2 regions of the Paenibacillus sp. 19GGS1-52 genome follow, and region 1 is predicted to be linked to the other one. Evidence: riboswitches for the same ligand, from Rfam matches in the RefSeq annotation. Region 1 holds a riboswitch; the other holds the start of a gene.
The links. Region 1 has a riboswitch for cyclic di-GMP ahead of H1230_RS27520 (PA14 domain-containing protein). Riboswitches for the same ligand answer to the same signal wherever they lie in the genome.
Positions count from the first base shown of each region.

Region 1 (3,426 bases):
GCTTGACTTGGACTTCCCCACATCAGACGTGCACTTGCATCACCCTGATTCTCGTAATATTCAACTTTAATATCATATAGCTGTCCGGCATTCATGGTTATGCTTCCCTGACGCTCGGTTCCGCTCTGTTTCATCCAGCTGTCAATAACGAGGCTGCCGTTGATCCAGACACGGATACCATCATCTGAAGTTGTATAGATTTGATAAGTTTCACTGTATACGGGTTTAATCTTACCGCTCCAGCGTACAGAGAAGAAGTCAACGCCTAGTGCTGCATCCGGTGAGAGCAGACGCCAGTTGAAGTCAATTGCAGCATCTTTGCGTACAATTACTGGATTACCTGATAATTGCATATTACTAAAATACTCACCTTGTAGTCCATTCACAGCCGGTGCGACAACATTAGCAACCGTTGGCGTTGGTGTCGGCGCTGCTGTTGGTGTTGCCGTCGGCGCTGCTGTTGGCATTGGTGTCGGCGCTGCTGTTGGCATTGGTGTCGGCGCTGCTGTTGGTGTTGGTGTCGGCGCTGCTGTTGGTGTTGGTGTCGGCGCTGCTGTTGGTGTTGGTGTCGGCGCTGCTGTTGGTGTTGGCGCTGCTGTTGGTGTTACCGTCGGCGCTACCGTTGGTGTTGCTGCAAGCGACGATGACGATACTGCACTAGCAACAGATGAACTTGCATTAATGAACAATGCACTTGAAGGTACCGTTCCTTTTACCTGACTTGGGCTTTGCCACATCAGATTTACCCGCGCATCTCCTGCATTCTCATAATATTCCACTTTGATGTCGTATAGTTGACCAGCTTTGAGATCAATGCTTCCTTGACGTTCAGTTCCACTTTGTTTAATCCAGCTATCTATGACAGACTTCCCATCTACCCAGACGCGTATGCCGTCATCCGATGCAGTATAGATTTGATAAGTTTCACTATAGAGCGGCTTAATTTTCCCAGTCCAACGAATCGAGAAATTGTCGATACCGAGTGCTGTAACCGGTGCTGCCTGGCGCCAGTTAAAGTTGATATTAGCGTCATTTCGTACTAGAGCCGCTGTCCCTGTAAGCAGCATGTTCTTGTAATATTCACCATGCAAGCCATTCAAGGCAGGAGCCTGATCCCCCGAGGAAAACGTTGCCGTAGGAGCTACTGTCGGTGTTGGTGTTGGTGTTGGTGTCGGTGTCGGTGTTGCCGTCGGTGTCGCTGTCGGCGTTGCTGTTACGGACGGTATCACCCCCGATAAATATTTATCCAGAGTTATCGTATAGCTGTTATTCATGAAGGCTTTAATGGTATCCGTGGAGTTATCCTCGTAAAGCAATTTTCCCCAGTTCATCATATATACCCATTTATTCTGCGATTGCAGCAGCTTTGTCGTATTTGGCATTTGACCATTCTCTCCGATAGCAATCGGTTTGCCAGCAGCCAGACTGAGCAAGCTGTCATAATATTTTTGCTGATAGTCATTGTCATATATATCTGCTGCGAGAATGTCAACTTTATTGGCACCTGGATACGTTAAGGCATAAGGATCTGCCCAAGCATTAGGTGCATTAGGATTCCATACCCATAACAGGTTGTTTAATTGATGAACGTTAACAAAACGGTCATACATAATATTCCAGAGTGCAGCGAAATTATTTTTCTTTCCCCACCAGAACCAATTTCCGTTCATTTCATGGTAGGGTCTCCAGAGTACTGGAACCCCAGCATCACGTAAGCTTTTCAAGGATACTGCCACTTTGTCAAGATCGGCAATCAGACTGTTGTACTGCGTCGTTCCCGGTGTTACGTATTTGTCGAAATCCGACTGACTAATCGTCTTTTGAACATTGGACCAGTCATACGTTGTTCCCGGTAGATTCTCGTGAAAGGTCATGGCGACAATACCGCCGTTCTTACTCCAGTTGATAGCACTGTTAACTACGTTCTTCCGTTGTGAAGCTACGGTAGCTTCTGTTTGACCAGTAATTGCACCAAGCTCATAGCCGTGAAGAGCAGCGTATTTCCCGCTGGTCCCCTTTAATTTGTTGCTGATTTCATCCGGACTTTCCAGATAGTCATGCTGTCCCGTGATAATCCCTTGCCCCGAAATTGAATTGAGGTAAGTAAGCAGCTTTACTGCTTCAGGTGAAGCGCCTGCGTTAACCGGTGTCCCGGAGCTTGTAGCTGCTCCTGCAGTAGATGGTGCAATTCCCATTCCTAGTGGAATAGCAATGACAAACAGAATTAGTGACAGGAACATGCAGAACTGTCGATACATACGATGAGCTTTCAAATTCATCTTCCTTTCGGTAGCCAGGCTGCCACTCTTGCGAAGGCCCTTTAGCTTTGCGTCCCTATCTTTCGATAGGTTTGCCTTTATCGTTTTGAAGGAATTTTCCTTCTTACCGTATGTATCGACTCTTTTTTTTTTTTGTTTAGTGCATTTACAAAATATTCTTAAAATTGAGTCTTTCTACCCGTTTTGACTCTGTCATATTCGGTTAAATAGATAGTTTAGGCCTATGAAATGAACTGTTGTAGCTCGATATCTTTCCAGTCCAATGTAATACGAATGTTATCTTCCTCAACCAGCTCAGAGCCGGTCTGTACCTCAATAAATTCAACATCCGTCAATGCCAGAATAGCATGCTTAGTCCCCTCGGGAATACGCACCACATCGCCTGCCTTAACGTTATGCATTTTCTCATTCAGCACGATGCTCGCTTCGCCGCTGATAATAGTCCAGATCTCACTACGTTTGCGATGCAACTGATAACTAATGTTTTTGCCTTCAGATATAAAGATCCGCTTGGTCAGCACTTCATTGCCCTCTTCATACTTCACATAGTCAATAACTTTGTAATGACCCCAACGGCGTTCCTCATACATTGGTCTTTGTTCAAAAGCTTTCAGTACTTCCTTGATTCGCGGACTCTCTGCCTTATGCGTGACCAATATTCCATCAGGGCTGGCTGCGATAATTAAATCCTTTGCACCAATGACCGTGATTGGAATGTCGAGTTCGTTAATCAAGCAGGTCCCTTCAGAATCTGCAGTAATGAAACCTTTGCCAACATGATTGCTGCTCATTTCCTCGGTCAATGTATTCCATGTACCAAGATCCTTCCAGAAGCCGTCATACGGCTGTACAACAATATTCTTTTCTTTTTCCACCACTTCATAATCAAAGCTGATTGAGGACAATAATTTATACTGCTTCTGCAAGTCTTCATAATTCAGAGGCAGCCCTTTATGCTGCAAAATATCCAGTAAATATCCTAAACGGAAGGCAAACACGCCGCAGTTCCACAAGGCGTTGCGACTTATGAGCTCTTCGGCCTGCTTTCGTTCCGGTTTCTCCTGAAAATGACTTACTCGCAAATATCCACTTTCACCCGCTGCTTCAGTGGTAGGAATGATATAACCGTATTTCTCCGAAGCATGCT
Region 1 covers NZ_CP059724.1:5,937,609-5,941,034, forward strand. The annotation lists gene H1230_RS27520 (PA14 domain-containing protein) at 1-2,279, opposite strand, end outside; cyclic di-GMP riboswitch class I at 2,286-2,365, opposite strand; gene H1230_RS27525 (sugar phosphate nucleotidyltransferase) at 2,501-3,426, opposite strand, start outside.

Region 2 (3,426 bases), 3.3 Mb from region 1:
GCACCAATAGCCATACCGATCGCATTTCCCATACAAGCAAAATAGGCGTCAAAAACAAAACTTCCGGGTTTCTTTACTTTATACCATTTGACGGCATTGAACCCATGGCTTCCATCGTCAACAAAAACGGTATTGTTATAAGGAATCAGGTCACTCATTGTGCTAAGAACCGATGCCAAAGAGAGCTTGGACAGAGTGGGAAGTTCCTCAGTGTAAGCAAAAGGCTTAGTTTCGCGCTTAGGAAGTGTTGTCTGGTCAATTCCGTTAAGGTAGAACTCCAGATTATCGCGAACATCACCTGTAATTTGAATAGTCTTTGAAGTTAGTATTTTTCCGACAAAAGTAGGATCACAATCAAATTGGATCAATGTCTCTGGATGATTCTCTCGCTTTAGGTTACATATGGTCATATCACTTAGGCGTGAGCCCAATACGATATAAAGATCACTATGGTTCAGCAGATCATCGCCATGTGTGCAGCCACCTACACCAATAGGCCCATGATATAAAGGATGATCCCAAGGGAGAGCCCCTTTTCCGCCAGGTGACGTCACGACTGGAATATTAAAGGTTTCAGCTAATTGGATCAGCTCTTTATGAGCTCCAGACCGATTAACACCTTTACCAGCAATAATTAAAGGATTACTGGAATGGTTAATAGCAGTAATTACACGATCAAGGCTAGCATAATTTACTAGTGTTTCCCGTTCAGGAAATACGATGTTGCATTCTTCAAGCATTTCCGTCTGTACATCAAAGGGGATGCAGAGATGAACAGGTCCACGTTTGCCGCCTAGCGCGATGGCAATTGCATGATTAAAAATAGTACTGAAATGATCTCCACGTTCGATAAGCTTGCTGAATAAAGTGGCTGGCCTAAACATTTCTGCTAAATCGGCAAGATAAGAGGATGAATCCTGACATTGAGGAATTCCTAGTTCTTTAATAGATTGGTGACCGGTAATAAAAAGAACAGGAAGGTTATTAGCCTTTGCATGTGCTGCTGCAGTAAGCAGATTTGTTCCACCTGGGCCGGAGGTCCCGAATGCTATCCCGAGATTCCCGGTTTTTAGTGCGTAACCAGAGGCTTCGAAGCCGGAGCTTGATTCATGTCTCCCGGGAATAAACTCGATACCATAGTCAACCATTTTAAGAACCACAGGACAAATAGATTTACCAATAATCCCAAAAGAATGGGTTACTCCGAGGTTGCGGAGTGCCTCCGCCATGTATTCTGCAACTGTCTTCAAAACATACACCTCACAAGTATTTTATTGTAATATCTTTATCGATCTCCCGAAGTGAAAACGTTAGATCTAAAAAAAAATAAAACCTGTGCTCTGATACAGAGCACAGGTGGGTAGCATAATTCGCCATTGAGACTGCATGTTTAATTCAGTCCTTCATGATGTTTTAGCAACCTGGCAGTCATGGCCTCATCAACTGAAAAATGAGGCTGTAGATCCATGGCTTTGCGTCATTCCCTTTCGGAAATTTTGCCTTTATAAATTATTAAATTAAATAAAGAATAATTTTCCTTTACAATATATTCCTCTCTCTCTTTTGTCAATATTTTTATACAAATAAGCGTGAAATTTGACGAATACCATGATCTTTAGAGGGAAGTCTTTTGACCCATCTCCTAAAATTTGAAAATATGTATCGTTTTTTGCAGATTAAATACAGCCTGAGTCATTTTTTCGGTTTCCTCTGCTACGGATTGCAGAGCATTTATTTGTTCATTCATGGCAGCCGAGACTTCTTCAGTTCCAGCTGCAGTTTGCTGGGTAATGGCGGAAATGTTTTCGATAGCGCCTGAGATTTTGAGCGCGCTTTCTAACATGATGTCACTCTCCGAAGAAAAGGCAGCAATTTGCTCAGCGATGTATTGTACACTATGGACTATTTGCGAGAAGATATTAGCTGTCTCTGTAATCATTTCGTTCTGAACCTGCACTACGCTTTCATTGATCGCAATGTTAGCTATGGCATCTTTAATATCGTTCTCAATACTGCGCACAAGACCAAATACTTCTTTGGTTGAGGCGGTTGATTCTTCAGCTAGTTTACGTACCTCTTGGGCTACGACTGCAAAGCCACGTCCATGTTCTCCGGCACGGGCCGCTTCAATGGAGGCGTTAAGGGATAGCAGATTAGTCTGTTCAGCAATCTCAGTGATCGTTTTTGTAATCATCGTAATTCCTCGGGCATTGTGTGAAAGCGCATCGACGGTTTCTGCTACTTTTTTGGTGGCTGCGATATTTTTGCGCATGCCTTCAGCCTGAGTGTCTACCGATTGACGGCCTTTCTCAACCAATTCCAACGTATGTATTGAACGTTTATTCATCTCTTTTGTGGAGGTTGTATAGTTGGAAACTTTAGTTTCAATGTCTTTAATAGATTCTGTCATATCAGCGATGTCTACAGATATTTCATTAGCACCCAAAGCTAGTTCGTTGGAGGAGGAAGAAACCTGAGCCATAACAATCTTCAAACTCTGATTTTTATTTTCAATTCCGCGGCTCGCGTCCATGACTTGACGGGTAAGCTGTGATGCTTCAGTCAGAATTTTCTTCAATTTATCAATCATAGTATTAAAGGAGCGGCTGACATCTCCCATAGAACCATTTTCATCAGCTCTAGTAGTAAAGTCGCCCTTTGCAATGTTGTGAGTGACATTTGCAATGTCATCAAATGATGATGTAAGCGTTCTCTCAACAAAGCGTGAAAGAGGATATGTCAGACCACCAAGAACCACAATAAGAAGAATACCGACAAAAATTTTACCCATTACAATAAAAGAAATCAAAACAGGGATAGAAAATAAGGCAGCAATCAGGTAACATCCAGCAACTATTCTTTGTTTTAACGGAAGCTTGTTCATCCAATCCATTGGAAAGAAATCCCCCTTAAAAAATATTTTATATTGTAATATTATAGGGGATTAGAGTGATATCAGTCTATTGTAAGAACTGACATAAATGCTACTAAGGATGTAATTTCCCCTGAATGCCACAGATTATACACTAATGTGAAACATGGACTTCTCCTGACAAAATAAATAGGCCACTCCACACACGTTGTGTGGGTGGCCTATTACAAGTTTTATAGCAAGACTATCTCTTCAGCAGTGTTGATCTCAGGCAGGCCTGCCAGCTTCACAAGCACCTCTTGAGGAACGGCTTTGTCTACTGTCAGAAGCATAATTGCAGCACCGCCGACGATTTTACGTCCAACCTGCATGGAGGCGATGTTCACCTCATTTTGACCAAGCAACGTACCCACTAAACCGATAATTCCTGGCTTATCATTATGGGAAACGACGATTTGATGGCCTTCCGGAGCAATATCAACTGGGAACTTATTCACTTGCACAATACGTTCACCATAGCCTTGCAACAGAGTGCCGGCTACCAGGCGTTCTTC
Region 2 covers NZ_CP059724.1:2,407,306-2,410,731, forward strand. The annotation lists gene H1230_RS11270 (thiamine pyrophosphate-binding protein) at 1-1,259, opposite strand, end outside; cyclic di-GMP riboswitch class I at 1,413-1,511, opposite strand; gene H1230_RS11275 (methyl-accepting chemotaxis protein) at 1,643-2,893, opposite strand; gene serA (phosphoglycerate dehydrogenase) at 3,106-3,426, opposite strand, start outside.
Region 2: linked by a shared signal. The riboswitch ahead of H1230_RS11270 (thiamine pyrophosphate-binding protein) and the one ahead of H1230_RS27520 (PA14 domain-containing protein) in region 1 are both predicted to bind cyclic di-GMP.